3 regions of the Alcanivorax sp. genome follow, and region 3 is predicted to be linked to each of the others. Evidence: predicted binding sites of a transcription regulator. Region 3 holds the regulator's gene; each other region holds the start of a gene.
What was found. Region 3 encodes LexA, which represses DNA repair genes until DNA is damaged. Its sites were predicted from a motif close to TACTGTNTANNTANACAGTA; they were not measured.

Region 1 (10,455 bases), 950 kb from region 3:
GGCCTTTTTGAATCAGTCCCGTCACACAAAAACGCCGGCAGGTTGCCGGCAATAAAGAAGTTGCGCGGATCTCCCGGCTACCGCGCCTGGGCGCGGCGCCGGGATGTCCGACGACTTACTTCTTCTTGTCGTCGTCCACTTCTTCGAACTCGGCGTCGACCACATCATCGCCGGAGGCTTTCTGCTGTTGGCCAGCGGCATCCGCTGCAGCGCCTTCCGCCTGCTGGGCCTGCTCGGCATACAGCTTCTCGGCCAGCGGTGCAGAGACTTCAGACAGCGCCTTGATCTTGGCGTCGATGTCATCCTTGTCGCTGCCTTTGGCGGCTTCTTCCAGCTCGCCCACGGCCTTGGTGATCGCTTCCTTCTCTTCGTCGGTAGCCTTGTCACCGGCTTCCTCGAGAGTCTTGCGGGTCGCGTGCACCAGATGATCGGCCTGGTTACGGGTCTGCACCAGCTCTTCGAACTTCTTGTCTTCCTCAGCGTGAGCTTCGGCGTCCTGCACCATCTTTTCCACTTCCTCGTCGGACAGACCGGAGGAGGCCTTGATCTGGATGGTCTGCTCTTTACCGGTGGCCTTGTCTTTCGCGCCCACGTGCAGAATACCGTTGGCGTCGATGTCGAAGGTCACTTCGATCTGCGGCATACCGCGCGGTGCCGGCGGAATGTCTTCCAGGTTGAACTGACCCAGCGACTTGTTCTGCGCCGCCTGCTTACGCTCACCCTGCAGGACATGCACGGTCACGGCAGTCTGGTTGTCATCCGCAGTGGAGAACACCTGGGACGCATTGGTCGGGATGGTGGTGTTCTTCTCGATCAGCGGGGTCATCACGCCGCCCATGGTTTCAATACCCAGGGTCAGCGGCGTCACGTCCAGCAGCAGCACGTCTTTCACGTCACCGCTCAGTACTGCACCCTGAATGGCAGCGCCCATGGCCACCGCTTCGTCCGGGTTCACGTCCTTGCGCGGCTCTTTGCCAAAGAACTCGGTAACTTTCTTCTGCACCATCGGCATACGGGTCTGACCACCCACCAGAATCACATCGGTGATGTCCGCGGTTTTCACGCCCGCATCGGCCAGTGCAGTCTTGCATGGCTCCAGGGAGCGGCTAACCAGATCACCCACCAGGGATTCCAGCTTGGCGCGGGTCACTTTCACCACCAGGTGCTTGGGACCGGTGCTGTCTGCGGTAATGTACGGCAGGTTCACTTCGGTCTGCTCGGCGGAGGACAGCTCGATCTTGGCTTTCTCGGCCGCTTCTTTCAGGCGCTGCATGGCCAGCGGGTCACCGCCCAGGTCGATGCCGGAATCCGCCTTGAACTGATCGGCCAGGAAGTTGATCAGTGCCAGGTCGAAATCCTCACCACCCAGGAAGGTGTCACCGTTGGTGGCCAGCACTTCAAACTGGTGCTCGCCGTCCACTTCGGCGATCTCGATGATGGAGATGTCGAAGGTACCGCCACCCAGGTCATACACGGCGATGGTGCGGTCACCACCTTTCTTGTCCAGGCCATAGGCCAGGGCCGCTGCGGTGGGCTCGTTGATGATGCGTTTCACGTCCAGACCGGCGATGCGACCGGCATCCTTGGTGGCCTGGCGCTGGGAATCGTTGAAGTACGCGGGCACGGTGATGACGGCCTCGGTAACGGCCTCACCCAGGTAATCTTCCGCGGTCTTCTTCATTTTCTTCAGCACCTGCGCAGAAATCTGCGGCGGCGCCATTTTCTCGCCCTTCACTTCCACCCAGGCATCGCCATTGTCGGCCTTGGTGATCTTGTAGGGGACCATCTTGATGTCTTTCTGAACGACGCTGTCTTCAAAACGACGGCCGATCAGACGCTTCACCGCGTACAGGGTGTTTTCCGGGTTGGTCACCGCCTGACGCTTGGCGGACTGACCGACCAGGGTTTCCTTGTCGTCGGTGTAGGCGATGATGGACGGCGTAGTACGCGCGCCTTCAGCGTTTTCAATAACCTTGGCTTTATCACCTTCCAGCACGGCCACACAGCTGTTGGTCGTACCCAGGTCGATACCGATAATCTTACCCATATCTCTCGTTCTCCTTCACACCAGCCGGTTCCCTGACGGCAAACCGGGCAGTTGAATTGTTAATTCGTCTGGCATCTATATGGCGGTGCTTTGCGCCGTTTCAAGGGGCCAGAACGGCTTTTTGCTTACTCGGCGGCCTTGCTGACCACCACCCGGGCCGGACGGATCAGGCGACCATTGAGCTGGTAGCCTTTTTCCAGCACATCAATCACGGTGTTGGGCTCCACATTGGGCACCGGCACCATGGTCATGGCCTCGTGCAGTTCCGGATTGAACGGTTCATCCGACGGGTTGATCTGCTCCAGGTTATACTTGGCAAAGGCATCCAGCAGCGACTTGAGGGTCAGCTCGATACCTTCACGGGCACCTTGCAGGGCATCGTCGTTGTCATCCAGGGCTGCCAGGCCGCGCTCCAGGTTGTCCGCCACGCTCAGCAGATCGCCGGCAAACTTCTCCAGGGCGAACTTGCGGGCGTGCTGCACATCCCGTTCCGCGCGTTTACGCACATTCTGGATTTCCGCCTGGGCACGGATATCCGCCTCACCCAGGGCTTTTTTCACCTTGGCCAGCTCGGCTTCCGCCTCAGCCAGTTGTTCCTCAGCAGTGGGCTGCTCTGGCTCGGACGACTCTGCATCCGCCCCGGCTGCCTCGGCCTGAGCCGCCTGCTGCTCTTCGGCAGTCTCTACCTGCGGCTCGGCGTTTTTCGGGTCTTTTTCCTGCTCACTCATTCTCAACTCCACATCCCAATCCGGGCTTTTCCAGGAAAGCGGGCAAAGATATGGGAACAGATGGGCAGGATTCAAGGGGGTGGGAGGGCAGTTAACAGTTAATAGTGAATAGTTAATAGCGGCGCGGGATGACTGAGAGTGGCGCTGAAACCCTGATGGCCGCGCACAAACGCTCGGGAGAATGAGCTGGCGAACCGCTTAAAACGCAAAGAATCCCCAGGAGCTTGCCTGCAGGCGATTATCGCCAGCAGGCTGGCTCCTAAAGCTGAGTTAGGGCCGCGGAGAGGATTTTGGCGGTGATATCCACGGTGGGGATGACCTTTTCGTAGTCCATACGGGTGGGGCCGACCACGGCGAGGACGCCCACCGGGCCGTTGTCTGCCTTGTAGGGGGCGGAGATCAGCGAGTAGTCCTCGAACGGCTGGAAGCCGGATTCCCGGCCGATGAAGATCTGCACCCCGTCCGCCTTCATGGAGCGCTCCAGCAGGTGCAGGATATCGCGCTTGTGGTTGAAGGCGTCGAACAGGTCGCGCAGCTGATGCAGGTTATCCGCCTCAGCGGACTTGAGCAGGTTGGACTCGCCGGAGACCACATAATCCGAGCTCTCCGGCTCACTACGCAACGCCTTGTCGGCCACCTCCATGGCGGTACGCATCAGCGCATCCATCTGCGCCCGGTCCGCATTCATGGTGTTCAGCAGCCCATCGCAGATGCTGTTCAGATCGCAGCCACCATAGGTGTGATTGATATAGTTGGCCGCCTGGCGCAGCTCCGCCTCGTCGTAGTCCCGGTCGGTATGGATGATGCGGTTTTGAACCTCAGACCGGTTGACCACCAGCACCACCAGCACCCGCTTGCCCGATAACGGCAAGAACTCTACTTGCCGAAGGGTTGTCACCTCCCGGCGCGGCACCGCCACCAGCCCGGCCATGCGGGTCAGCTCTGCCAGGGTCCGTGAGGCCTGGGCAATCAGCTCCTGGGGAGATTGCTCCGGGGCCAGCAGCTGACGCAGCTCCTTTTTCAGCGACCGGTGATCCGGGCGCTCCATGACACTGGACGCCAGCAGGGAATCCACATACAAGCGGTAACCCAGCTCCGTGGGCACGCGCCCAGCTGAAGTATGGGGGCTGGCAAGCACGCCCAGGTCTTCCAGCTCCGCCATGATGTTGCGAACAGTGGCCGGGCTGACCGTCAGGCCACTTCCGGACGCCAGGGTTTTCGACCCCACCGGTTGCCCATCGCGGATATGGCGCTCCACCAGCGCCATCAGCAGTCGTTGTTTGCGTTCGTTGAGATCCAGCTTCGTCATAGCGGTATATGTACCAGAAATTCAGTACGACATTATATAGCCTTCTCGTTCGGAGTTTATCAGGGGCTTACACTGACGACCGGAATCCCCTAAGATTAGAACCACTGACCAAAAGAACAGTTATCGTAACAAGGGCGTCACCATGACCGACAACGGCAACCCCTACCAGAGCCCCACTGCCGACGCGCAAAATCACCCATCCCGAGGCAATCCGGTGCTTGCCAGTCGCTGGCATCGTTTTTTCGGCGCCATGATCGACGGCCTGATCCAGGGAGCCATTATCGCCCCCATCGTGTTCTTTTCCGGCAGCTGGGCCGACATGATGGCCAATAACGGGGTCCTCGACCTGACCACCACCCTGGTCTGGTTTATCGTCGGAGAAGTGATCTTCCTGGCTCTGCAGGGCTGGCTGCTGTTCAACCGCCAGCAGACCATCGGCAAGTGGCTGCTGGGCATGAAAATCATCGGCATGGAGCAAGCCGAAGTGCCCGCCGGCAAGCTCTATGGCCTGCGCTACCTGCTGTTCCATGTGCTTGCCCAGGTGCCCGGGGTCAACCTGATCATGCTTGTCGACCCGCTGCTGATCTTCCGCGCTGACCGCCGCTGCCTGCACGATCTGCTGGCCGGCACCCAGGTGATACAGGCTCCGGCCAACCGCTAACCGCCAAACAGCTCGCCCGTTTCGGAGAGATACCATGCTGACCCATTTGAGCGTTCGTCACTTTGCCACCGTGGACCAGTTGGAACTGGAGCCGGAAAACGGCCTCACCGTGATCAGCGGGGAAACCGGGGCGGGCAAGTCCGTGATCATCGATGCCCTGGGCCTGACCCTGGGCGATCGGGCCGATTCCAGCATTGTCCGCCACGGCCACGACCGGGCGGAAGTGCTCGCCACCTTTGATGTCAGCGACAACCCGACCGCCCGCCAGTGGCTGGCCGATCGGGAGCTGGATGACGATGACCAGTGCCTGCTGCGCCGCACCGTCCGTGCCGATGGTCGCTCCCGGGCCTATGTAAACGGCACCCCCACCCCACTGGCGGAAGTACGTGAACTGGGTGAGCGGCTGATCAGCATCCACAGCCAGCACGAGCACCAGGCCCTGATGAAGAAAGACGCGCACCGGCAGCTGCTGGACAACTTCGCCGACGCCCGCGATCTGGCCAACACCGTGCGCGAACACTGGCGCCACTGGCAAAAGGCCCGCCGCGCCCACGACGACGCCCTGAATCAGGCCCGCGAGCAGAACGAAAAGGAAGAGCTGCTGCGTTTCCAGCTGGAAGAGCTGGACGCCCTGGCCCTGCAAGACGGCGAACTGGAACAGCTGGAGCAGGAACAACAGCGGCTGGGCAACGCGGAAAGCCTGATTCGCACCTGCCAGCAGTCTCTCAACGCCCTTTACGAAGGCGAAGACGGTACCTGCAACGATCATCTTAGCCAGGTCAGCCACTGGCTGGACGACGCCCGCAATCAGGATGAAGGCCTGGCCACCATCGCCGACACGGTGGAGTCCGCCCGTCTCCAGGTGGAAGCCGCCGCCGATGATCTGCGCCATTACCTGGAACGGCTGGACCTGGACCCGGAGCGCCTGGCCCAGGTGGAAGAACGCCTCAGCCAGAGCTACACCCTGGCCCGCAAACATCGCATCCGCCCGGAAGAACTGGTGGAGCACCACCGGCAACTACTGGCGGAGTCCGACGCCCTGGGCAATGTGGATGCCCACCTGCACGCCCTCTCCGAGCAGGAAGCCGCCGCCCAGCAGCAGTACATGGACTGTGCCCGCCAGCTCAGCAAGGCCCGCCGCAGTGCCGCCAAGACCCTCACCCAGCAGGTACAGAAACAGCTCACCGCCCTGGGCATGAAAGCCGCCAAACTGGAGGCCCAGTTGGGCGAATGCGCCCCCGGTGGCGATGGCCTGGAAGAGGTGGAATTCCTGTTCTCTGCCAACCCGGGCCAGCCCCTCAAGCCCCTGGGCAAGGTAGCTTCCGGGGGTGAACTGTCACGGGTGAGCCTGGCGATCCAGGTAATCTGCGCCCGCAACCTGACGGTGCCAAGCCTGGTATTCGATGAAGTGGACGTGGGCGTCGGTGGTGGCGTGGCCGAGATCGTCGGCCGGTTGCTGCGTGAACTGGGCAGCCACGCCCAGGTGCTGTGCATCACTCACCAGCCGCAGGTGGCCAGCCAGGGCCACCAGCACTGGCAGGTACACAAGATTCAGGGCGACGACACCACCCATACCCGTATTCAGGGGCTGGATGACAACGCGAGAATCGAGGAACTGGCGCGCATGCTGGGCGGCGTGGAAATCACCGAATCCACCCGCAACCATGCCAAAGAGATGCTGAGCAAGGCCCAGGCAGCGTAGAAAGGCAGTGAACAGTTAATAGTGAAGAGTTAACAGCGACGCGGGCAGGGCAAACGCGCTCAGACAGGCCGGTGGCCGCGCACTGATACCGAAAGCAGCGCCCTTAACGCCGTTGGAGCTTTGCTTGCAAAGCGAAGACCCCCGATCACCGTGCCGTGCCCGCCGAGAGGCTTTCGCCATGGCAAGCATGGCTCCAACGGCGTTAAGGGCGCTTACAAGGGAGAGGGGCAGCCTCGTGTCACACGCAGGCACTCACCCGCGTGCGATATAAAGCGGACTTCTCGCTACTTCTTCGGCTTGACGTACAGTACCAGCGAGTGGTCCATGATTTCGTAGCCGTGTTCCTCGGCGATGGCGTGCTGGCGCTTCTCGATCACCTCATCCATGAACTCGATCACCTGGCCGGTTTCCATGCACACCATGTGGTCGTGGTGGTCTTCGTCCGCCAACTCGAACACGGCGGAGCCGCCCTCAAAGTTGTGACGCAGCACCATCCCCGCCTGCTCGAACTGGGTCAGCACCCGGTAGACGGTGGCCAGCCCCACATCCTCGCCGGCGTCCATCAGCGACTTGTAGATGTCTTCCGCGCTCAGATGGCGCTCTTCGGACTTCTCCAGTTGCTGCAGGATTTTCACCCGCGGCAGGGTCACTTTAAGGCCCGCTTTTCTGAGATCCTGATTATCCAATGCGTATGCTCCAATTTGCCAAAAGGTGGCGATGCCCCTGAATCCATGACTTTACCGCCGCACCTGACGCAAGTCAGTGCCGCCTCAGATTCAGGGGCGATGAAAAAAAGCGGGAAACTTGTACCGCTACTGCAAGTCTGTATTATCGCCCGAACACTTTGTGAAGTCGAAAAACCATGCCACGAATTCCAGTTGCCCTCATTCTGACAGCCCTGCTGGCCACCACTGGCTGCAGCACCCTGCGCTTTCCCGGCGTCTATCGGATCGATATTCCGCAGGGCAACTTCGTCACCGAGGAAATGCTCGACGAGCTCGAACCCGGCATGAGCCCGGAGCAGGTGCGATATGTGCTCGGCGCCCCCACCCTGGTGGACCCGTTCACGCCTGACAAATGGTTTTATCTGATGACCTACCGCCCCGGCAAGGGCGACAAGGTGAGTCAGCAGATTGTGCTGCACTTCGAAAATGGCAGCTACAACCACCATGAGGGCGAAGTCATTGAAGACTTCCGCAAGAAAACCAGCTCGCAACAGGACCGGGAGTTGCAGCGCAAACTGGAAGAGCGCAAGCGGGAAGACGTCAGCCCGGAGCCGGCCCCTGCCACCCAGCAACAGGCCCCGGATCCGGAAACCCAACCCCAGGAACCCAGCGACCCGGGCCAGCCTGCAGCCTGACAGCCTGGATCAGCGGGCCTTTTCTGCCGCCCGCTTCTTGCGATTGAGCTTCGGGTCTGCCAGCAGCGGGCGGTAAATCTCTACCCGTTCACCTGGCTTGAGCACCTGCCCGGCCGGATTAGCAATCACCTTGCCGAAAATCCCCATGGGCGCCTTGTCCAGCACCAACCCTTCGAATTGTTCCTCAATACCGGACAGCTTTGCGGCCTCCAGCATGGTGGTACCCTCCGGCACATCCAGGCCGATCAGACGCTGCTTGTCTGGCAGGGCATAGGCCACCTCCACATGAATACGCGCATCCTCTGCCATCAGGGCGACTCCTGCTCCACCGGCACCTCAACGGCATCCTGTTGCGGCAGTGGCGCCGGCTTATCCTCCGCCGGCGCCTCGCTGCTGACCGAATCCAGCTGTTCCTGAGCCGGCGCATCTGCAGCCTGCGCCTCCTCTTCCGGCGTAAAGGTCGCCCAGATGGAATAGACAAACAGCACAATCACCGCCGCCGGGGAGAAAATCCGCACCAGCGCCCGCCATACCAAATAGAGCTTGAAGTTCTGCATGGCCAGCTCTTTGCGCGCCTGGGTTTCCTTCATCACCCAGCCAGCAAAGATGGCGATCAGCAGACCACCCAGCGGCAGCATCACCGTGGTGGACAGGAACTCCATATTGTCGAAGAAGGTACCGACCAGGAAGGTGTGGTCTTTCCACACATTAAAGGACAGCACCGAACCTACACCCAGCAGCCAGGCCCCCAGGCCCACTACCAGTGCCGCCATCGAGCGCTTGAGCCCCCGCTCTACCAACCAGGCCACGACAGGCTCGCCAAGACTGATGGATGAGCTCCAGGCGGCACACACCACCAGCACAAAGAACAGGGAACCGAATAGCAGACCGCCCGGCATCTGGCCGAAGGCCAGCGGCAGGGTCACGAACATCATGCCCGGGCCCTGGCTCACTTCCAGCCCATTGGAGAACAACAGCGGGAACATGGCCACACCAGCGCCCAGCGCCACCAGGGTGTCCAGCAGCGCAATGATCGCCACGGTAGACATGATCGACACCGGCCGGCTACGACCGGTCTTCTTGTCCTTCACCTCTTTGGGCATATACGCCCCATAGGCCATGATCGCGCCCATGCCCAGACTCAGGGTAAAGAAGGCCTGGCCGACGGCCACAATGATTGCCTTGCCGGTCAACTTGGAGAAGTCAAAGGCAAACAGGAAACTCACCCCTTCCTTGAAACCCGGCGTAGTCGCCGCATAGCCCACCAACACCACCAGCAGCACGAACAACAGCGGCATCAAAATCTGCACCGCCTTTTCCAGGCCACCTTTCACCCCACGGGCCACCACCACCATGGTCAGCACCATAAAGAGCGTGTGATAACCCAGCAGCAACCCGGGATTGGCGAGCATATCGTTGAAATGGGCCTCCGACTGGGTAGCGGTGACCCCTTCAAAAACGCCGCGTGCGGCTTCCCAGGCGTAATACAGCGCCCAGCTCGCCACTGCGGAATAGAATGACAGAATCAGGAACGCCGACAGCGCACCCAGGTAACCGATGCTCGCCCAGCGCTGGGTCACCTTGCTGTCCGCCGCCACCTTGCGCATGGAGTTGATCGGGCTTAGTCCGCCCTTACGGCCCAGCATGACCTCCGCCGCCATGATGGGAATGCCCACCACCGCAATACACAGCAGGTACAGCAACACAAAGGCACCACCACCGTTCTCGCCGGTGATGTACGGGAAACGCCAGATATTCCCCAGCCCCACGGCCGACCCGGTCGCCGCCAGAATAAACACCCAACGGCTGGCCCACATGCCATGGACCGGCTTGATCTCTTGCTTCATAACAGGATTACCCTCGATAGCGTGGCGCTATTGTCTTTTTTTTAACTGGACGGCTCAAGTAAGGGTACGTCACAACTCTCGCTCGCCTGGGCAGACAAAGCCCTGTCAGCCGCCAAACGCATGCTCTATAATCGCTCGCCTATGGGAAACGCCAAGAAAAAAGCCAAAGCGCCGTCGGCCACCATTGCGCAAAACCGCAAGGCACGCCACGAATATCATCTGGAAGAGCACTTCGAAGCCGGCCTGGTACTGGAAGGCTGGGAGGTGAAGTCACTCCGTGCCGGCAAAGGCAACCTGACCGAGGCCTACGTTCTGCTCAAGGACGGGGAAGCTTTCCTGTTCGGCGCCCGCTTCGAGCCCCTGATCACTGCCAGCACCCACGTCAATCCGGATCCGGTGCGCAGCCGCAAACTGCTACTGCACCGTCGCGAACTGGGGCGCATTTTTGGTGGCGTAAAGAAAGAGGGCTACACCTGCGTACCGGTGAGCCTGTACTGGAAGAAAGGGTTCGCCAAGTGCGATATCGCCCTGGCCAAGGGTAAGCAGAAGTTTGACAAACGCGCCACCGAGAAGGAGCGCGACTGGAACCGTCAGAAGCAGCGTCTGATGCGGCAGGGCAGCTGACCCGGGTTAACGGGCCGCCCCCTGCACGCGTGACACTGTCTTCAGACTATACCGGTTGGCGTTACACCGACTGATGGGTGTTCACGTCCTGAGCCCGGCTGTCGCCGCGCAGCTGCCAGTAAAACTGCAGCCAGGCGCGCAGCACCGCAGGCAGGAAGTAAACGGCGAACAGTACTA
Region 2 (10,455 bases), 770 kb from region 3:
AGTTTCATGGCGGCTTATTTTGAAATGAGCAGCCAGGCGGCGCTCACCGCCCGTACCCCCGAGCAGCTTTTCCACATCGCCCAGCAACACTGGATGATGGCATTCCAGCGCCACCCGGAAGAAACCCTTATTCATCTGAAACCACCGACCCGGCCAGGCGGACTGGCGGCGTTGCGGACGGTGACCGATGACGTGCCGTTTCTTGTGGATTCGATTGCCATGGCAGTGCGCGATGCCGGCACTGCCATCGACTGGACGATTCACCCGGTCATCCAGGTGCTTCGTGATAGCCATGGTCACATGACACGTGTGGTGGGCGTCGGGGATGGCGAACATCCGGCAGAGTCGCTGGTCTATGTGGAATTCGAGCCGCTGGCCGCCGATGAGGCCTACCAGCATCTGCAGGAAAATCTGGAGCAGGTGCTGGGTGAGCTGCGGGTGGTGGTGCAGGATTTTCCGGCCATGCTGGATAATCTGGAGGCTACTCAGCGGAATCTTTCTGGGGACTTCCCGAGCCGGGACCAGGAAGAGCTGGCCGAAGCCCGAGCCTTCATCGACTGGCTCTCCCAGGATCATTTCACCTTCCTGGGCTATGCCCGCTCCCGTGCGGAGCCCGTGGAAGGCGGCATAAAGCTGACTCTGGATGATGATGCGGGCCTGGGTCTGGCCCAGCCAGGCAGTCGTTACGCCAACGCAGATGAATTCATTGCCCCTCACGACGAGATGGCCAAATACATTGCCCATGGTCGTCTGGTGGTGGTGACCAAGGCCAATGCCCGTTCGCCGATTCATCATCCGCACTATATGGACGTGGTGTCGGTAAAACGGTTGGCCGATGACGGCACTGTGGAAGGGACAGATCGCTACATCGGTCTGTTTTCTCTGGATGCCTATATCAACCGGCCCCGTGACATCCCGCTGATTCGCCGCAAGGTCAACTATGTACTGGAGCGCTCCCGGTTACCTGAGCGTTCCCATTCCGGCAAACATTTGCGCGATATTATTTATCAACTCCCCAGGGATGAGCTGTTTCAGTGTAGTGAGGAAGAGCTTTATCACATCTGCATGGGGATTCGGGCGCTGCGTGATCGCCATCACCTCAGCCTGTTCATGCGCCGCGATCGGTACGGCCGCTTCTATTCCTGCATGGTCTATCTGAGCCGGGAGCGCTATTCCCGGGAATTGCGCGACCATGTTACCGCCGAGTTGAAAAAACTCTGCAATGGCAACTCGGTGGAGCGCACCGTGGACTTCCTCCGAGAAGGGCTTGCGCGAATCCACTGCATTATCCGCATCCCCCAGGGCACCCACCTGGCCATGTCCCAGGCCCAGGTGGAGGAGCGTTTGTTGGCGGTGACCCGTACCTGGGCGGACCAGCTTCGCGACATTCTCAAGGAGGATGGGGAAGAGGGCGCCGCGTTAACATTGCGCTATGGCGATGCGTTTCCGGTGGGTTATCAGGAAAGTACCAGGCCCATGGAAGCGGCGGCGGATATTCAGTACCTGGCGCAACTGCATGAAGGCCAGCCGGTGCTGCCCTCCCTGTCGATCAACAGTCAGGATGGTGCTGCCTGTCCCACCAGTTTGCGCCTTTATAGCCAGAAAAAGCCCATTGCCTTGTCGGAAGTCTTGCCGGCCCTGGAGAATTTTGGCCTGCGCGTTGTGCGGCAGGAGCCCACCCAGGTGATGCCTCGAGATGGGGAGGCCCAGTGGATTCAGGTCTTTGATGTGCAGGTGCATGGTGAGTGCGCCCTGGGGCCGGTCCAGCAGAAGCGCTTTTTTGAAGAGGCGTTTCTGGAATGCTGGCACGGCCACACGGAAAACGATGGGCTCAACCGCCTGGTGTTGCTGGCCGGGCTCAACTCCCGGCAGATCGTCTGCCTGCGGACGCTGACCAAATACCTGGTACAGACCGGCTTGCCTTATTCGCAGAACTACATGGAACAGTTGCTGGCGGACCATGCCAGCATCGCCCGTTCCCTGGTGCAGCTGTTTGAAACCCGCTTTGATCCTGGCGTCAGTGACGAGCGCCGCAAAAGCGAGGGCATCAAGCTGGCCCAGAGCCTGGATCACCAGCTGGACCAGGTGGCCTCGCTGGATGCGGACCGGGTGTTGCGTGCCTTCCTCAGTGTGGTGCGGGCCGGGTTGCGTACCAATTTTTACCAACCGGATGCGGCCGGCCACGACAAGTCCTACGTGAGTCTGAAGCTGGATCCGAGTCAGGTGTCGGAACTGCCGCCACCGCTGCCCATGTATGAAACCTTTGTCTATTCACCCCAGATGGAGGGTATCCATCTGCGTGGTGGTCCCGTGGCGAGGGGCGGGTTGCGCTGGTCTGACCGGCGCGAGGATTTCCGCACCGAGGTGCTGGGCCTGGTGAAGGCGCAGATGGTGAAGAACGCCATTATCGTGCCGGTGGGGGCCAAGGGCGGTTTTGTCCTCAAGCGCGGCAACCCGGCGGACCGGGAGGCCTGGCAGAAACTGGGCATCACCTGCTACAAGGAGTTCATTCGCGGCTTGCTGGATATCACCGATAACCGGGTCGGGGACCAGGTGGTGCCCCCGGCCTCGGTGGTCCGTCATGATGGCGACGACCCCTATCTGGTGGTGGCTGCCGACAAGGGTACTGCGACTTTTTCTGATATCGCCAATGGCCTGGCCGACGAATACGGCTTCTGGCTGGGCGATGCCTTCGCCTCCGGCGGCAGCGCCGGCTATGACCACAAGAAAATGGGCATCACCGCCCGCGGTGCCTGGGAAAGCGTCAAGCGCCACTTCCGGGAAGCAGGCAAGGATATTCAGACCACGCCCTTTACGGTGGTGGGCATCGGCGACATGGGCGGCGACGTGTTCGGCAACGGCATGCTGCTGTCCGAACAGATCAGGCTGGTGGCCGCGTTCAACCACATGCACATCTTTATCGATCCGGACCCGGATCCGGCGACGACGTTTGCCGAACGTCAGCGTCTGTTCACCACCCGCGGCACCACCTGGGAAGATTTCGATCCGGCGCTGATTTCCGAAGGCGGTGGCGTCTGGTCGCGCAGTGCCAAGAGCATCACCCTCAGCCCGCAGGCCTGCGAAGCCCTGGGGATCGAACAACGGACACTGACCCCGGCGGAACTGATCACCGCCATCCTCAAGGCGCCGGTGGAACTGCTCTGGAACGGTGGCATCGGCACCTATGTGAAAGGCAGCAACGAAAGCCAGGCCCAGGTGGGTGACCGGGCCAACGATGCCATTCGCATCAATGGCCGCGACCTGCGTTGTCAGGTGGTGGGCGAGGGCGGCAACCTGGGGCTGACCCAGTTGGGGCGCATCGAATATGCGCTTAACGGCGGCTGCATCAACACCGATGCCATCGACAATTCCGGTGGGGTGCACAGCTCCGACCGAGAAGTGAACATCAAGATTCCGCTCAACCAGCGGCTGCGCGATGGTCGTCTGGACCGGGACACCCGCGATCCGCTGCTGGAACGGATGACCGAGGATGTGGCCAGCGCCGTGCTGCGTGACAACTATGTGCAATGCCTGGCTCTGAGCCTGCTGGAATTCAATGCCGCCAGCCGTCTCGACGAACACGCCAACCACCTGCGCACCCTGGAGCGCCAGGGCATGCTCACCCGGTCGGTGGAATACCTGCCGGATGACGAGGGGCTCAGCGAGCGACGCACCCGCGGCAAGGGGCTGACCCGGCCGGAACTGTCGGTGTTGTTGTCCTACACCAAGAACGCCCTGTTCGATGCCATGCTGGCCACCGATGTGCCGGACGACCCCTTCTTCGATCAGGACGTACTCAACTACTTCCCCAAAGAGCTGGTGGAATCCTTCCGCGAGGATCTGCTCGCCCATGGCCTGCGCCGGGAACTCATCGCCACCGTGCTTTCCAATGCGGTGGTCAATCGCATGGGGTTCTCCTTTGTTCATCGCTATGCGGACGAACATGGCCTGTCCCTGCATCGCATCGTCAAGGCCTATGCCATGGCCCACGCGGTGTTCGATGGGGACCTTTACTGGGCACCGGTGGATGGCCTGGATGGCAAGGTGGACAGCCAGGTACAACTACGCCTCTATGGCCGCGTCATCGGCCTGATGAAACACGTCACCACCTGGTTGATTCATTACAAGTGGGGCCGCCGCCCGGTGGCGGAAGCGGTCCACCGCTACCGCAAGTCCATCGGCGAGCTGGAAGCCATGCTGCCGGATATCCTGCCGGGCAGTTACCGTCAGGAATGGGATCAGGCGGTGGCTGGCATGGGCGCCGACGGCGTGCCGGAAAAAGAGGCGCGACTGCTGGCCAACACCATGGTGCTGGGCAGCGCACCGGACGTGATCGAGCTGGCCTCCCTGGCCCAGGTACCGCTGAAACTGGCGGCGGAAGTCTACTTCCTGGTGGGCGATCGCCTGCAGATCCTGTGGCTGTTGTCCTCCATCATCGACCTGAGCGTACAGGGCCGTTGGCAGGCCCTGGCTCGGGCGAACCTGCGTGAAGACACCTACCGCCTGCATCGCCAGGTGGCCGCCAAGGTACTGGAACAGGATGGCGACAACGCCGCCGACCGCTTTGCCGCCTGGGAAGACAAGGCCAGCCGCAAGGTCGCCTTCGGCATCCACCGGCTGCAAACCCTGCAGGCCGACAGCCCCCACGACTTCATGACCCTGGCGGTGGGGGTAAGGGAGTTGCGCAAGCTGCGGAGTTTGTAGGGGGGCAGGCACCACCTCCCCCGTTGGAGCCTTGCTCGCAAGGCGAAAGGGTTGCCCGTTCTGCCAAGGGCTGGCAGTAAATCGCCGCCATTCGCCTTGCCAGCAAGGCTCCAACGGATTGGCTGGACAAGATTGGGTAAAAAGTATTGAGTCCGGGCTCGTCTCGATATACTGTACAAAAAGACAGTATTCGACAGGAGCCATTATGCCTGCTGTGAACCGGGGTACCCTCAGCCAGATACCGGGTCGCTTTGCCGTCAGCCATAGTGATATGGATGACGCGCCGGTGAACCGGCCCACCCGCTATCACCGTGAACAGGCGAAAAGCCTGATCATGACCAATCGCAGCCCGGATCTGCCTTTTGAGCAGAGCATCAACCCCTACCGGGGCTGTGAGCATGGCTGCATCTACTGCTATGCCCGCCCCAATCATGCCTATGTGGACCTGTCGCCCGGCCAGGATTTCGAGAGTGAAATCTTCTGCAAGGACAATGCGGCGGAGGTGTTGCGTGACAGCTTGCGCAAGCCAGGATACCGCTGCCGCCCCATTGTGCTGGGCACCGTGACCGACCCCTATCAACCCATTGAAAAAGAGCGGCGTATCACCCGCGAACTGCTGCAGGTGCTGGTGGATTGCCAGCATCCCTTCAGCCTTATTACCAAGAGCACCCTGGTGTTACGGGATCTGGACCTGATCGCGCCCATGGCGCGCCGGGGCAGGGCTTCGGTGGCGGTGTCAGTAACCACGCTGGACAACCGCCTCAAGGGGCAGTTAGAGCCAAGAGCCAGTGGTGGCCGTGAGCGGATCAAGGTGATTCGTGAATTGAGTCGGGCCGGGGTGCCAGTGACGGTGCTGGTGGCACCGGTGATTCCCTTTATCAATGATCACGAGCTGGAAGATATTGTCGATCAGGTAGCCCAGGCGGGGGCGCAACAAGCAGGTTATGTGGTGCTGCGCCTGCCCCATGAAGTGGGGCCGCTATGGGAGGAGTGGCTCCATGAGCATTACCCGGAGCGGGCGGAAAAGGTGATGTCGGTAATGCGGGATCTCCATGGCGGAGCCGTCTATGACAGCCGCTGGCACCAGCGTCAGAGCGGGCAGGGAGCCTGGGCGCATCTGTTGCGCCAGAGATTTGCGGCCGCCTGCAAAGGGGCCGGATTGCTTTCCCGTGAAGAGCAAGCTCTGGATACCAGCGGTTTTGTCCCGCCGGGCCCCCATGGTCAGCTCAATCTCTGGGGCCTGGCAGAAGGGATGGCCTGAGTCGTTAGCGCTGTTGGCGCTTTGCTCGCAAAGCGAAGATTCCACTAAGACCAGGGCCCTCAGGCTGTAGTAGAAAGCCGAACCCCAATTAAGTGACCAGTGGTTATTTACAGGGCGGAAAGTTTTCTCTAAATTAGTGACCAGTGGTTACTTAATGGAGAAAAGGCATGCAAGCAGTGGTTATCACTGGCGCCAGCGCCGGTATCGGTAAGGAATTTGCCCGGCAATTGGCGGCAGAAGGGAAGAGCCTGGTACTGGTTGCCCGGCGATTGGATCGGCTGGAAACGCTCGCGGCCGAGCTACGTGAAAGACACGCTATTGACGTGGTATGTATCGCTTCAGATCTGGCTCAGCCCCACGCCCCTGCTGAACTGGCCCAGGCTCTGGAGGAACAACAGATCGCGGTGACTGGCCTGATCAACAACGCGGGTTTTGGTGATCGGGGACAGTTTGCCGACCTGGATCTGCAGCGTCAGCTGGATATGGTGCAGGTGAATGTGACGGCTCTTGTGGATCTGACCTGGCGTCTGGTCCCGGCACTCAAGCAGGCACCGGAGGCCTTTGTGATCAATGTGGCGTCTACGGCGGCGTTCCAGGCTGGCCCGAACATGACCATCTACTACGCCACCAAGGCGTTTGTCCTGTCTTTCTCGGAAGGTCTGCACGAGGAACTTAAAGGAAGTGGCGTGGCTGTGAGTGCCTTGTGTCCCGGCGCCACCGACTCCGAGTTCGCCACCGAAGCCCACATGACCGACACCCTGTTGTTCAAGGCGGGCACCATGACTACCGAAGCGGTGGTGAAAAAATCTCTGGCGGCGCGCCGCCGCGCCATTGTGATCCCGGGGCTGAAAAACCTGTTGCTGGTGTGGATGGGCAAGTTCTCGCCCCGTATGATTACCCGCCGACTGGCAGGCATGCTGCAGGCGTAATTTGTGCTGGCGGATGTCTCGCGCAGGCTCTGTGCACCCTGCGCGTTGCAGCTTTGGAGGGTGGATTAGGCCGAAGGCCGTAATCCACCCTCCTGCGACCCGGAAGTCTGACGTGGTGAATGTGGTGGATGGTGCCTCAGGCTAATCCACCCTACGGTCATGACTGGATAATATTTTGGGCGGGAAATCATGCTTGCATGATGAAAAATCCGGCACTGTTTCCTGATTCGATCAGAGGTTCCTAATGGCCGAATGTCTTTTCCAACGCGCCCGCTCGCCCGAGCAGAAGGCGGAACGGCGAGCCCAGATTCTGGCGGCGGCGGCAACCTTCTTTGAGCAGGAACGCTTTGAAGCCATCAGCCTTGCCTCCATTGCCCGCAAGGCCGGCGTCACCAAGGCGGCGCTGTACCGTTATTTCCCCTCCAAGGAAGCCCTGTTTCTGGGTTTGTATCTGGATGAACTGGAGCAGGTAAGCCTGGGCCCGGTGGATGACAGCCTGCCGTTATGGCAAGCCTTGTCCGAGTTGCTGGTGGCGCGTCCTCTGTTCTGCCGGCTCACGGCCATTCTGCATTCGGTTCTGGAACAGAATCTGGATGAGGCGGCCGCTCTCCAGTTCAAACAGTCCCTGTTGTCGCACTTCGCCGAATTGGCGCAACGTCTGCAACAAACCTACGAACTGTCTGGCGACCAGGCGGCGACTTACCTCATGCAGGTGCAGCAAACCCTTATCGGTTGCTGGGCGGTGAGTCATCCTGCACCGGTGGTTGAAAAAATACTGGAAACACCTGGCCTTTCGCTGTTCCGGGTGGATTTCAAAACGGCTCTGCAGGCCCAGCTCAAGGCACTGGAGGCGGCTCTTTGACTGATCTGCTGTGGAATCGTGCCGAAGAACCTTCGGCGCTGCTGGTGTTGGCCCATGGTGCCGGGGCCCCCATGGATAGCGACTTCATGAACGCCATGGCTGAGGCCCTGGCCGACCAGGGAGTGTCCGTGGTCCGCTTCGAGTTTCCCTATATGGCGCGCCGGCGTCAGGAGCAACGCAAATTCCCGCCCAATCGCGCTCCGCAGTTGCTGGCACATTTCCGGGACGTGTTGACGGCATTGCCCGACGACAACCTGCCAGTATGGATCGGTGGAAAGTCCATGGGTGGGCGCATGGCCTCGTTGCTGGCAGCGGAAGCGGATTGTCCCTCTATTTGCGGCGTGGTGGCGTTGGGCTATCCGTTCCATCCTCCTGGCAAAACCGAGAAAACCCGCACGGACCATCTGCCGAACCTGACGGTGCCCATGCTGATTTGCCAGGGTGAACGTGATCCCTTCGGCAAGCCGCAGGAGGTGGCCAGTTATGGTTTACCGCCAGCCATCCATTTACACTGGCTACCCCATGGAGATCATGATTTTCGGCCACTGAAACGCAGTGGTCTTGAGCAGACAGATCTGATTGGGGACGCTGCTTTCAGGGCAGCATTATTCATTAGGGAAAAGACAACGGCACAATGAGGTGCCGGCAGGGAAGGGAGAGACATGGAAGCCTGTGATTATCATCTGAAGAAGCCCGGGTGCTGGCATTGCAGCGGGTGCAGCAAGCGATTTTGCGGGCAGTGTGTGCCCGGTGGGGAAGAGAACTTTCGGCCAGGGCTGCCTCGCTGTGCGTTATGCAGCGAGCGCCTTGACTGGCAAGGTGATGGCGAACCAGGAACACCATTCTGGCAACGCTCCGCAGAGATTCTCAAGTATCCCCTGAAGCCTCCGGCATTATGGTTGATGCTGGTGCTTGGGCTGGCCAGCATACTGCCTGGAGGTTTGCTCACAGGTTTGTTGCTCCTGTTTCTGGCCCTCACGTTATTTGTCTATTCCCTGGTGGTGATTGCGGAAGTTGCCAGGGATGACTGGATACCACCATCTCCCATGGAGGTGATGTCCGAGGGGGGCTTGCTGGTCAAGCAGATTGTCTTGTTGGCCACACTGTTTGCCGTTCCTTTGTTGTTGGTGGGAACGTCCATCGTTCTGGCCATGGGGCTGCTGGCCCTGGCTGCGCTGGTACTGCCGGCGGCGGTGATGATCCTGGCGGTAAGCCGCTCGCTGCGTATGGCATTGAACCCGTTACGCTGGCTGCAACTGGTGGTCACTGTCGGGGTCTCCTACCTGTTGTTGTGGTTTGCGGTGATGGCGGTGACAGCTGCTCCGTCGATACTGCAAACCCAGAGTGATTTTCAGTTGTTGGTATTTCTGGGAACTGCGTTCTCTGCTTATACGACGATTGTCGCCTCTGCCATGATGGGGGCCATGCTCAATGAAAAGGCCCGTCAATTGGGGCTGGCCGAGGATGAACCCCGGGGCCGTTCCCTGGCCGCTGATGATTATGATGTGGCGGAAGCGTTGGGCTCTGCCCATATCTATGCCCAGGAAGGGCGCTATGCCGATGCCTTGGGCGTGGTAAACCGTGGCCTCAAGGCGGCGCCCTTGAACCAGGAACTGAACTGGCGGCGACTGCGTCTGTTGCGCTTGCTGGAAAAAGACAAACCCTGGCGTGAACATCTCGCCCGATTTCTGCGCCAGCAATTTGCCAATGGTAATGAGGGTTCCGCTGTGCAGATCTGGCTGGAAGCCCAGCAGCAACAACCGGGGTTCCGCTTCGAGGAAGAAGGCAGCCTGTCTCTGTCGTTGGCGCAGGCGTTGTATGAAAGGGGACGATTGCAGGAAGCCCGGCATTTGCTGGTAAACCTGCATCAACGAGCACCGGGGTTTCCGTCATTGGGGACAGCTTATGTGCTGTTGGCCCGACTTTATATGGAGCAGCACGGGGACCTGATGCGGGCTGGCAAGTTGCTGGCGTTCGTGGAAAAACATTTCCCCGATCAGTTCCAGAGCGAGGAATCCTTCGAAGCCCGGCAAGTGTTTCAGCGTCTTAAAGCCGCTGGCTGAGCCGCTCCAGGCGAGGGTGTTGCCACTGTTTCTTCTCCAGATCCTGCACAATCTCGCGTACCAGCTTGCTTCGCTTCTGGCGCCAGGCCAGTTCGGCCAGCAGCAGTTGGTAGGCGGGGGGCAGGGCGCGGATATCACCGCCCAGAAATTCGTATTCCTGCCATAGCAACCCGAGCAGTGCATCGTTGCTCTGGTGGGCGCTTAACGTTTTTACCGCTTCCTTCATGGCCGCATCCAGTTGTTTTTGCCGCTGGCCCATGAGCAGGAAAAACAGCCACAACGGGCGGCTCCCGGGATGATTATTCAGCCACTGTCGGCAGCGGGACTGGGCATCATTAAAGCGTAATTGTTCCGCCAGTTGCTGGCAGATTGCAGGCACCTGGGTGTCGTCGCGGTTGGTATCCTGCGAGGTGTCTTTCTGCTGGCTCGGCTGACCTGTCAGCGGAAGCAGGAAAGCCAGGGCCAGCCCGGTTATCAGGCCGCCGGCATGGGCCATATAGGCCACGTTGCTGTCCATGGTCGCCGCCTGGATCAGCTCCCAGCCCAGCCATACAGGAAACAGCACCAGCGCCGGTGCCCGGAAGCTGCCGAAGAAAAAGCCAAGCGAGTAGAAAAACTCCAGCTTGCGCAGTCGGA
Region 3 (10,455 bases):
TGCTGTCCCTGGCGACGTTGGGGGTGACACCGGATATCGCCCCGGAAAAGCTGGCCGCCAGCCAGGACTGGCTGGCCCTGGTGGGCAACGATGCCCCCTTGCATATCCATCTGGAGCACGGGGTGGGCGTTCGTGGCGATAACCGCATCAGCACCAAGCGGTTTATTCAGGCGTTGCCGCCGCAGTTCACGGTATCCCGGGATGCCCGTGGCAGTTGCTGCATCCGCGCCCGGCTGGACCCCAACGAAGCGCACCTGTGGCTGGATCTGGCCGGTGATCCGCTGCACCGGCGCGGTTACCGGTTGGCCGGGGGGCGGGCGCCCCTGCGTGAAACCCTGGCCGCAGCCATGCTGTGGGCCGCCGGTTGGCGCCAGGGCAATCATCCCACTGCGCTGATGGACCCGTTCTGTGGTTCCGGCACCCTGTTGATCGAAGCGGCGCAGATTGCCGCTGGGGCCGATGAACTGTCGTCACTGGGCATATCGGTAACAGAAACCGGTCGTGCCCATGTGGCGTTTAGTGGCGGTAGCGCGGATGCCCTGCGGGTCTGTCTGTGGTCACGGCTGGCCGAGCGGGTGCTGCTGTCCCTGGCGACGTTGGGGGTGACACCGGATATCGCCCCGGAAAAGCTGGCCGCCAGCCAGGACTGGCTGGCCCTGGTGGGCAACGATGCCCCCTTGCATATCCATCTGGAGCACGGGGTGGGCGTTCGTGGCGATAACCGCATCAGCACCAAGCGGTTTATTCAGGCGTTGCCGCCGCAGTTCACGGTATCCCGGGATGCCCGTGGCAGTTGCTGCATCCGCGCCCGGCTGGACCCCAACGAAGCGCACCTGTGGCTGGATCTGGCCGGTGATCCGCTGCACCGGCGCGGTTACCGGTTGGCCGGGGGGCGGGCGCCCCTGCGTGAAACCCTGGCCGCAGCCATGCTGTGGGCCGCCGGTTGGCGCCAGGGCAATCATCCCACTGCGCTGATGGACCCGTTCTGTGGTTCCGGCACCCTGTTGATCGAAGCGGCGCAGATTGCCGCTGGCTGGGCGGCCGGTGCCCAGCGCAAGCATTACGGCTTCCAGCAATGGCGGGGCTGTCGCCGCCAGCTCTGGCAGGACGCCATGGACGAGGCCGCTGAAAGTGCCCGCCAACCGCTCCCGGAGATGTCCATGAAGGGGTTCGATGTGGACGGCCGGGCTATCCAACTGGCTCAGCAGAATGCGGAGCGGGCGGGGGTTCGCCAGGCCATTCACTTCGAACGCCGTGAACTGGGTGCCCTGCGTCCCCGGGATTTTGCCGATCAGGGCCTGCTGGTGGCCAATCCGCCCTGGGGCGAGCGTCTGGATGAACAGCAACAGGCCGGCTGGCTGCATTTTGCCCTGGGTCGTTTGCTGGCCAGGCTGGCGCCGAACTGGCAGGCGGTGTTGCTGGGAGCCGATGCGGAAGTCATGGATCGCTCGGGTATGGATCTGCAGAGCCAGTGGCGACTAAAGAACGGGCCGTTTAACAACTTCATTCGCCTGTATCACTCTCGCCAGCCGGCCCCGGTGGAGGTGGTGACCATCGCCGAGTCATCTGCCTTTGAGGTGCCGGAAGGGGCGCAGCCGCTGGTCAACCGCCTGCGCAAGAATGGCAAACACCTGCGTCGCTGGCTGGAACGCGAAGATATCCAGTGCTATCGCCTCTACGACCGGGATTTGCCCGAGTTCAATGTGGCGGTGGATATCTATGGCGATCAGGTGCTAGTGCAGGAATTCAAGGCGCCGAAAACCGTGGACCCGGAGAAGGCCAAACAGCGCCGGGATCTGGCGGTAACCGCCGTGCGGGCCGCCCTGGGCGTGCATCGGGAGCAGGTGCATCTGCGTACCCGGGAGCGCCAGAAAGGCAACCAACAGTATCAGAAGCTGGATGGCCAGGGACGTTATCGGCTGGTGCGGGAAGGGCAGGCGCATCTGCTCATCAACCTGCAGGACTATCTGGACACCGGCCTGTTCCTCGATCACCGGCCCACCCGGCTGAAGATTGCCGAGGAAGCCAGCGGCAAGCGCTTCCTCAACCTGTTTGCCTACACCGGCTCGGCCACCGTGCATGCCGCTGTGGGGGGCGCGAAACGCACGGTCACCGTGGATGCCTCCAAGCGCTACCTGGAATGGGCGGCCTCCAATCTGGCCGCCAATGGGTTCTCCACCGACCAACACGAGCTGGTACGCGCCGATACCATGCGCTGGCTGGACGAATGCCAGGAGCAGTTTGATCTGGTGTTCTGTGATCCGCCCACCTTTTCCAACAACAAGTCGCGCAGTGACTTCGTGGTGGAAGAGCACCATGGCGAGCTGATCCGCAAGATCATGCGCCGGCTGGAGCCGGGCGGGGTGCTGTATTTTTCCTGCAACTACCGCCGTTTCGAACTCGACCCGAGTATCAGCAAGTGGTATCAGGTAGACGATATTTCCCGCTGGAGCATCCCGGAGGATTTCCGCCGGAATGACAGGATTCATGTCTGCTATGCCATTCGGCATGTGGAGGACTGATGAGCGTAGTGCTTTATACCACGGTGGGCTGCCATCTCTGTGAGCAGGCCCGTGAGCTGGTGTCTACTGTGGCACCGGATCTCACCCTGACACTGGTTGATGTGGCGGAAGACGATGAATTGCTGGCCCGTTATGGCGAGCGCATTCCCGTGCTGATGAAAGAGGGCCGGGAACTTGGCTGGCCATTCAGTCTGCTGGATGTGCAGCAATTTCTGGCTGGTTGAGTGATTGATGCGGGCTTCACAGCGGCAGGCTCATGATTGCTGCTATGAAGACCATCAGCCCAAAGAAACTCCACAAGCGCCAGGCCGATGAAGTCGAAATCTTCTCGGCCTGCCTGTCCGTGTGCACCCTCAAGGTCCGCTTAGGTGATACCTGGTACTGGGTGGCCGACGACAGCGGTAAGATCATGCGTTTCAACGGTCCCGAACACGCCAATAACCAGCTCCAGACCCTGTCCACTGGCACGGCCCATCTGCTGCATCATTCCGCCCATGCGGAAATGGTTGGCCAGCCGGAAGGAGAGGTGATCCCGCCTCTACGGGTGCGCTTTCACTGGCGAAGCCAGGCCTGACCAGTTGGCACCTTGCTCGCAAGGCGAAGGCTTGGTGGAGTTCTCTCTCTCTCTGGAAACTTCGCTTTGCGAGCAAAGTTCCAACGGGTTCTGGTTTCGCTTATCTGAACAGCGATCGCGCGTTTTCACTCGTCATGCCCGCCACCTGGGCCACACCCTGCCCCCGCAAACTCGCCACCCGTTTACCGACCCAGGGCAGCAATGAAGGTTCATTGCGTCGCTTCTTCGGGGGCGGTTCTGGCAGATCCCGCGGCAGCAGATAGGGGGCATCGGTTTCCAGCAACAGCCGGTTATCCGGAATATTGTGCACCAGCTCTGCCAGCGGCTTGCCCCGGCGCTCATCACAGACCCAGCCGGTAATACCGATGTGGCAATCCAGATCGAGATAATCGAAAAGCGCCTGGCGGGAACCGGTAAAGCAGTGAACCACTGCGCCAACAAGATGGTCCCGGTAGGCTTTCAGGATGGGCGCGAAGCGCTCATGGGCATCACGTTCGTGGAGGAACACTGGTAGCCGGTATTCCACCGCCAGGGCCAGCTGTGCCTCGAAGGCACGTTCCTGATCCGGTCGTGGGGAAAAGTCGCGATTGAAATCCAGGCCCATCTCACCGGCGGCCTTTACGTTCTGCTGGCTGAGCAGTTCACGCAGTTCGTTTTCCAGGGCCGGGGAGTAGAAGCGGGCGCTGTGGGGATGTAAACCTGCAGTGGCGAACAGATCGTCGTGTTGACTGGCCAGCGCCATGGCCTGACGGGATTCGTCTACATTGGTGCCGGTGAGCAATTGCCAGGACACCCCGGCGGAGCGGGCTCGTTCCAGCACCTCATTCCGGTCATCCCGGAATTGCTTGTCGGTCAGGTTGACGCCGATATCAGCCCAGTGAACGGGAGCCTTGTCGGGAGAAGTGTTGTGAGGTGCTGTCATCAGGAGCCTGCTCCGCCAGTTGTTCGCGCAGGGATTCTACCCGACGACGGTTGGCACCTAAATCCCAGTAGCCCACTCGAGAGGCGGAGCGCACTTCTACCACGCCGTCTTCGCGGACATAGAAGGTCACATCATCCACGAAGCGCAGTATCCGGCTGGAGAAACGGGCCTGAATACGGGACTGGCCGACCACGTCAAACTCCACACGGGGTAGTTGGCGCAACAGAGCCTGCAGACGGGCCATGCTGGCCTTACGGGTTTCCGCTACCTGTAATGGCGCGACCCGACGCTCTTCATCCGTAGCCAGACTGGACACGCAGTTGGGCGAATCCGGGCAGGGGGCGAGCAGATGCGTATTGGACATGGCGGCAGCACTCATCAATAGCAGAATGGCACTAGAAAGAATTCGGATCACGGATCAGCCCCACGAAAATACCCTCGATGATCAGCTGATCGGCAGGCACTTTAATGGGCTCGTACGCCTCATTGGCGGGTAACAGGGTAGCGCTGGATTTGTTCAACTTTAGGGTCTTCACCGTGACTTCTTCGTCAATGCGGGCAACCACGATCTCGCCGGAGCGAGCCACGTTGGATTTGCGCACGGCAATCAGGTCGCCGTCGAAGATACCCGCCTCGATCATGCTGTCGCCCTGTACCTTCAGCAGGTAGGTAGGCCGTTGCTTGAACAGCCCCTGGGGCACGGGAACCGTACGCTCCACATTTTCGATCGCCTCGATGGGGACCCCGGCAGCTACCTTGCCCACTACCGGTAGTTCTTCTTCCGACCAGAACGCATTGTCGAGTAACTGGATGCCGCGGGAGCGGTCACTATGGAGTTTTATGAAGCCTTTACGCTCCAGCGCTCTCAGATGGTCAGAGGCGGCATTCTTGGACTGGAAGCCCATGATGTCGGCAATTTCCGCGCGAGTCGGTGCCATACCGGTATCGGCGATGCATTCGCGGATACAGTCCAGCACCTGTTGCTGGCGATCGGTGAGTTTGCTGCTCATAACCTTCTCCATGTTTCCCGCAGGATTTCGGTTCCATACCCGGGCGTCATCGACGCTTCTGGCTAACCAGGCTGTCAGCCTTGGCTGACAAACAGTGCTACAAAACCGATGCTAGCATAGGTACTGATAATATGAACAGTGCTATTTGAACAGTTGTTCCTGTCTGTTTTTCGGCGGTTTCGGGAGGATGTCGTTGCCCTGTGAAGACGCGCGCACTAGCATATTGCAGGAAGGTCATAACGGTTGTGGGTCTTTATGTCGATTCGCCGCCAGATCTTCCGATAACAATTCCATCAGACCTGGGGATAGTAGATGGAGCAGGCCAATAATAATGACTTCGGCCAGCAACGGATCCGGCAGTTGTTGTCCGGTGTGCCGTTTTTCAATGAAATTGCCCGCGACGATCAAGATGAGTTTTCTCAACTTGAGCACAACACCCGCCTTTGGGTCGCCGGCTCGGGGGACACGGTCATTCGTGCCGGGGATGTGGATTCCACCCTGTATTTCCTGTTACGGGGGCAACTGGAAGTACTTTCGGAACATGCTGACGAAGCACCCTTGTATTATGTTTCTCCGGGTGAAGTTTTCGGTACCCTTTCCATGCTGCTTGGGACACCGCGCAGCGCCAATATAAGGGTATCCGAGAATGCCCGTGAAGCCGTGCTGGCAAGCCTGGACTTCAACGAGTTCAATGAGGATGAGGGTCCTTATTCACTGACCACCCGGCTGGCTTTCTTCCACATGATTGTCCATCACATTCGCTGGACCCTGGAAGTCAAACGCATGCAATCCCCGGATCACGAGCTGGTCCAGTCCATGCGCAAGCTACCGGTCTTTCACGGGGAAAAAGGCAGCCGTGAAGAACTGGCCGCCCTCAAGGTGCAGGCCCAGGGTCTGGCGGAACTGCTGTGCCGCTGGAATGAAGAAGGAGCGGAAGGGACGGGGGCGTTGCAGCTAACGTGAAGGCAGTTAATAGTGAACAGTGAACAGTGAACAGTGAACAGTGAACAGTGAACAGTGAACAGTGAACAGTGAACAGTGAACAGTTTCGCGGAATAGGTTTCTGCTTTCTGAACGTAAGAGGCCGCGTCCAGGCTATGGGCGCGGCCTCTTACGTTTCAGTCAGGCATGCGCTGGAACGCGCGCTATTAACTATTCACTGTTAACTATTAACTGCCCTTCTGATCAACCTTCACCGCCAACACATCACAATGCGCCCCCGGCACCAGGCCGCGGGCGGTGGAGCCCAGGAGCAGGGCGAGGCCGCTGCGGGTGTGACTGCCAACTACGATCAGGTCGGCGCCCAGCTTGTCTGCCTGGTCGAGGATGGTCTTTTCGATGGAGCCCAGCTCCACGTGGACATTCTCGGCGGGGATCTGATAACGGCCAGCGTAGGTGTCGGCAGTGTCCCTGGCCTGTTTCATCAGGCCGCTTTGCAGGTCGGTTACATCCATGGGCACATCGGCGCCATAGGCCAGTGCCAGGGGTTCGATTACATGGATCAGATGCAGCTCGCCATCATTACCAGAGAGCACCCCGGCGGCCCGGGACAACACCTGGGCAGACTCATCACTGCAATCAATGGCGACCAGAATTCGGCGATAGGGGCTAGTCACGGTTCTCTCCCTGAAACGGTGTCTTTCCCGCAGTATAACGCTCTTTGAGTGGGTTGCCAGAACCTGTTTCTCACCGGGAGGGTTGCCCAACACCCTCTCTCTGGTCTACTACTAAAAAAGGCAGCAGAGCTTGACCCGGCCATACCGGCGCTGTCTAAATAGCGCCCGAAGAAGACTGGCGCCGCCTGTGTGACCGCCATATCGGGGCACTGTAGCCGGTGCGCTCTGTTCAACAAACCGCCGCCATTGAGAACCTGAGAATGGGAAAAACTCTTGTTATTGTGGAGTCGCCTGCCAAGGCCAAGACCATCAACCGCTACCTGGGCGACGACTTCGTAGTGAAGTCCAGCGTCGGCCACGTACGCGATCTGCCGGTCAGTGGTGGCTCCAAGAAGAGCACCCCTCAGGAGCGCGCCAAAGAGGCGGCCTACACCCGCTCCTTGCCCAAGGAAGAGCGTGAAGCCTATAAAAAGAAGAAGGCCAAGGCCCAGTTGATCAACCGCATGGGCGTGGATCCGGAGCACGGCTGGAAAGCCCATTACGAGATCCTTCCCGGCAAGGAAAAGGTGATCGATGAGCTCAAGCGACTTGCCGCCAAAGCCGACCGCATCTATCTGGCGACGGATTTGGACCGCGAAGGGGAGGCCATTGCCTGGCACCTGCGGGAAGTGATCGGCGGCGATGATTCCCGTTTTGACCGGGTGGTGTTCAACGAAATTACCAAGAAAGCCATTCAGGCCGCTTTCGAGCAGCCCGGCAAACTGGATCTGAGCCGGGTGGAAGCCCAGCAGGCGCGCCGTTTCCTGGACCGGGTGGTGGGCTTCATGATCTCGCCCCTGCTGTGGGAGAAGATCGCCCGCGGCCTGTCCGCCGGTCGGGTGCAGTCGGTTGCCGTGGAACTGGTGGTGGAACGCGAGCGGGAAATTCGTGCCTTTATCCCGGAAGAGTTCTGGGAGATGCACAGCGATACCCACAGTGACCAGGGCGAAGCCCTGCGCCTGGAAGTGGCCAAACACAAGGGCGTGAACTTCCGTCCGGACAACGGTGACGATGCGAAACAGCATCGCCAGGCGTTGCTGCAGGCCGGCACACTCACCATCAGCCAGCGCGAGCAGCGGCCCACCCGTTCCAAGCCATCGGCGCCCTTTATTACCTCCACCCTGCAGCAGGCGGCCAGCACTCGCCTTGGTTTCGGGGTGAAGAAGACCATGATGATGGCCCAGCGCCTCTACGAGGCCGGTCACATTACCTACATGCGTACCGATTCCACCAACCTGAGCAGCGACGCGGTGGCCGCCTGTCGGGAATGGATCGGCGAAAAGCTGGGTGACAAATACCTGCCCGAGAAGCCGCTGTCCTACAGCAGCAAGGAAGGTGCCCAGGAAGCTCACGAAGCGATTCGTCCTTCCGATGTGCGCCGCACCTCCGATTCCCTCAAGGACATGGAGCGTGATGCCCAGCGTCTCTACGAGCTGATCCGTCGCCAGTTCATTGCCTGTCAGATGCCGCCGGCGGAATACCTGAGCACCACGCTTACCGCCACCGGCAATGATTACGAGCTGAAGGCCAAGGGCCGCATCATGAAGTTCGACGGCTGGACCCGCATCCAGCCGCCGGCCTCGCGCAAGGGCCAGGAAGATACCCTGTTGCCGGATGTGAAAGAGGGCGACACTCTGACCATCGATCAGGTGGATATCGATCAGCATTTCACCAAGCCGCCGGCCCGTTTCACCGAGGCCAGCCTGGTGAAGGAACTGGAAAAACGTGGCATTGGCCGCCCATCCACCTATGCGGCGATTATCTCCACCATTCAGGATCGCGGTTATGTGCGTCAGGACAACCGCCGTTTCTATGCGGAAAAAATGGGCGATATTGTCACCGACCGGCTGGCGGAAAACTTCCCCAACCTGATGGACTACGGCTTCACCGCCCGCATGGAAGAAACCCTGGATGAAATCGCCGAGGGTCGCCGCAACTGGAAGGATGTGCTCGACGAGTTCTACCGGGATTTTGTCTCCAAACTGGAAGCGGCCCAGGGCGAGGGCAGCGGCAAGCAGGCCATTGGTGGTATGCGCGCCAACCTGCCCACCGATACCGATATCGAGTGCCCCAAGTGCGGTCGCCCCATGCAGATCCGTACCGGTTCCACCGGTGTTTTCCTGGGCTGCTCAGGCTACAGTCTGCCGCCCAAGGAGCGTTGTACCGCCACCCTGAATCTGCTGCCCGGCGAAGAAGCCGAATCGGTGAATGCCGATGACGAGGAAGCGGAAGTCAAGGAGTTGCGCAACAAGAAGCGCTGCCAGAAGTGCGGCACCGCCATGGAAAACTACCTGATCGACGAGAAGCGCAAACTGCACATTTGCGGTAACAACCCGGACTGTGACGGCTATGTGGTCGAGAAGGGCGAGTTCCGCATCAAGGGCTACGATGGCCCGGTGCTGGAGTGCGAAAAGTGCGGCAATGAAATGCAGCTGCGCACCGGTCGTTTCGGCAAGTTCTTCAAGTGCACCAACGAGGCGTGTGGCAACACCCGCAAGCTGCTCAAGAGTGGCGAGCCGGCACCGCCACGGGCGGACCCGATCCCCATGCCGCATCTCAAGTGCGAGAAATACGACGACGATCATTATCTGCTGCGCGATGGTGCCTCCGGCCTGTTCCTGGCGGCCAGCAAGTTCCCGAAAAACCGGGAAACCCGGCCACCGCTGATCCTGGAAATCCAGAGTGTTGCCGAGCAGCTGGATCCCAAGCACAAGTACCTGGCCGAGGCGCCGGCGAAAGACCCGGATGGCAATCCCGGGGTGCTGCGCTACAGCCGCAAGGCCAAAGAGCAGTACGTGATGAGCGAGATCGACGGCAAGGCCACCGGCTGGATGGCCTTCTATCGGGATGGCAACTGGGTCGAGGAACAGACCAAGAAGAAGGCGCCCGCCAAGAAGAAAGCGGCTGCCAAGAAGAAGGCTCCGGCCAAGAAAAAGGCCGCTGCCAAGAAATCCTGACCGCTGATATTTTGTAGGAGCTATGCTCGCATAGCGAACCTGCTTGCGATGGCTCTGGTTTTCGTCACAAGCATAGCTCCTACGGTCAGGCTAACCCGTTATATCCATAGTTTCTGCGAGTTCTCACATGTCCCGAATGGTCCGAGAAAATGCCGTCAGTGGTCTGCGCGAGCGGATCTACTTTGCTCAGGCCCTGCTACGTCAGCTCGTACGCGAACAGGCCGATGCGGTGCCTGCGGTACGCCTGGCCTTGCGTGGTGCTGTGGTATTTCATCTCTATTCGGCCCTGGTCGGTCTGGCTCGCCAGTCTGCCACCACCTATCAGGTAGCCGGTGCCGACCATTTGTTCAGCTTGGCGGCCCTGGTTCAGGCGTTTCGTGATTCCGAAGTGGAAGCCCCGGAAATGGCAATTCTCGGCCAGTCCCTAGCCGACCGCGCAGACCTGGTCGCCTGGCTGGACGGGGAAATGCAAAACGCCATGGGTGCTGCCGGCCTGGCCCGCCGCCCAGCCCCGCCCAGCGACGCCAACGCCCTCAATCTGATGGCGGAAGACCGCTATGCTCCCCTGGCTGAAGGTGACATGGAACGCCTCAGTAATGCCATCCAGCGGGTCAGCGAACTGGTGGAGCATTGTGTGGGGTATCTGGAGGAGTGGTGAGAAAGGCAATTGAGAATGGATAATTGATAACTGCGTGCGAAAGGGTGTAAACAGCTTTTATGTCAGAGGCCGCGACCATAGCTTGGACGCGGCCTCTGACGCTTTAAAAACAGAGAGTGTGCATCGCACGTTATCAATTACCTTTTTCGACTTTCAA

Region 1: hrcA (heat-inducible transcriptional repressor HrcA) is a predicted target of LexA. The motif match lies at 4,187-4,206, and genes of this name have one in related genera.
Region 2: KZ772_RS04885 (PA0069 family radical SAM protein) is a predicted target of LexA. The motif match lies at 4,874-4,893, and genes of this name have one in related genera.

The regions. Positions count from the first base shown of each region.
Region 1 covers NZ_CP080267.1:3,318,817-3,329,271, reverse strand. The annotation lists gene dnaK (molecular chaperone DnaK) at 116-2,047, opposite strand; gene grpE (nucleotide exchange factor GrpE) at 2,173-2,775, opposite strand; gene hrcA (heat-inducible transcriptional repressor HrcA) at 3,035-4,084, opposite strand; gene KZ772_RS15565 (RDD family protein) at 4,227-4,745, shown strand; gene recN (DNA repair protein RecN) at 4,780-6,447, shown strand; gene fur (ferric iron uptake transcriptional regulator) at 6,732-7,133, opposite strand; gene bamE (outer membrane protein assembly factor BamE) at 7,310-7,807, shown strand; gene KZ772_RS15545 (RnfH family protein) at 7,817-8,116, opposite strand; gene KZ772_RS15540 (sodium-dependent transporter) at 8,116-9,654, opposite strand; gene smpB (SsrA-binding protein SmpB) at 9,796-10,278, shown strand; gene KZ772_RS15530 (hypothetical protein) at 10,340-10,455, opposite strand, start outside.
Region 2 covers NZ_CP080267.1:1,071,710-1,082,164, reverse strand. The annotation lists gene KZ772_RS04890 (NAD-glutamate dehydrogenase) at 1-4,704, shown strand, start outside; gene KZ772_RS04885 (PA0069 family radical SAM protein) at 4,910-5,965, shown strand; gene KZ772_RS04880 (SDR family oxidoreductase) at 6,133-6,894, shown strand; gene KZ772_RS04875 (TetR/AcrR family transcriptional regulator) at 7,139-7,756, shown strand; gene KZ772_RS04870 (alpha/beta fold hydrolase) at 7,753-8,394, shown strand; gene KZ772_RS04865 (hypothetical protein) at 8,710-9,819, shown strand; gene KZ772_RS04860 (rhomboid family intramembrane serine protease) at 9,803-10,455, opposite strand, start outside.
Region 3 covers NZ_CP080267.1:303,140-313,594, forward strand. The annotation lists gene rlmKL (bifunctional 23S rRNA (guanine(2069)-N(7))-methyltransferase RlmK/23S rRNA (guanine(2445)-N(2))-methyltransferase RlmL) at 1-2,522, shown strand, start outside; gene KZ772_RS01320 (glutaredoxin family protein) at 2,522-2,746, shown strand; gene KZ772_RS01325 (DUF6482 family protein) at 2,791-3,096, shown strand; gene KZ772_RS01330 (TatD family hydrolase) at 3,197-4,018, opposite strand; gene KZ772_RS01335 (DUF1499 domain-containing protein) at 3,966-4,433, opposite strand; gene lexA (transcriptional repressor LexA) at 4,414-5,028, opposite strand; gene KZ772_RS01345 (cyclic nucleotide-binding domain-containing protein) at 5,341-5,991, shown strand; gene KZ772_RS01350 (universal stress protein) at 6,198-6,644, opposite strand; gene topA (type I DNA topoisomerase) at 6,905-9,640, shown strand; gene KZ772_RS01360 (hypothetical protein) at 9,768-10,298, shown strand.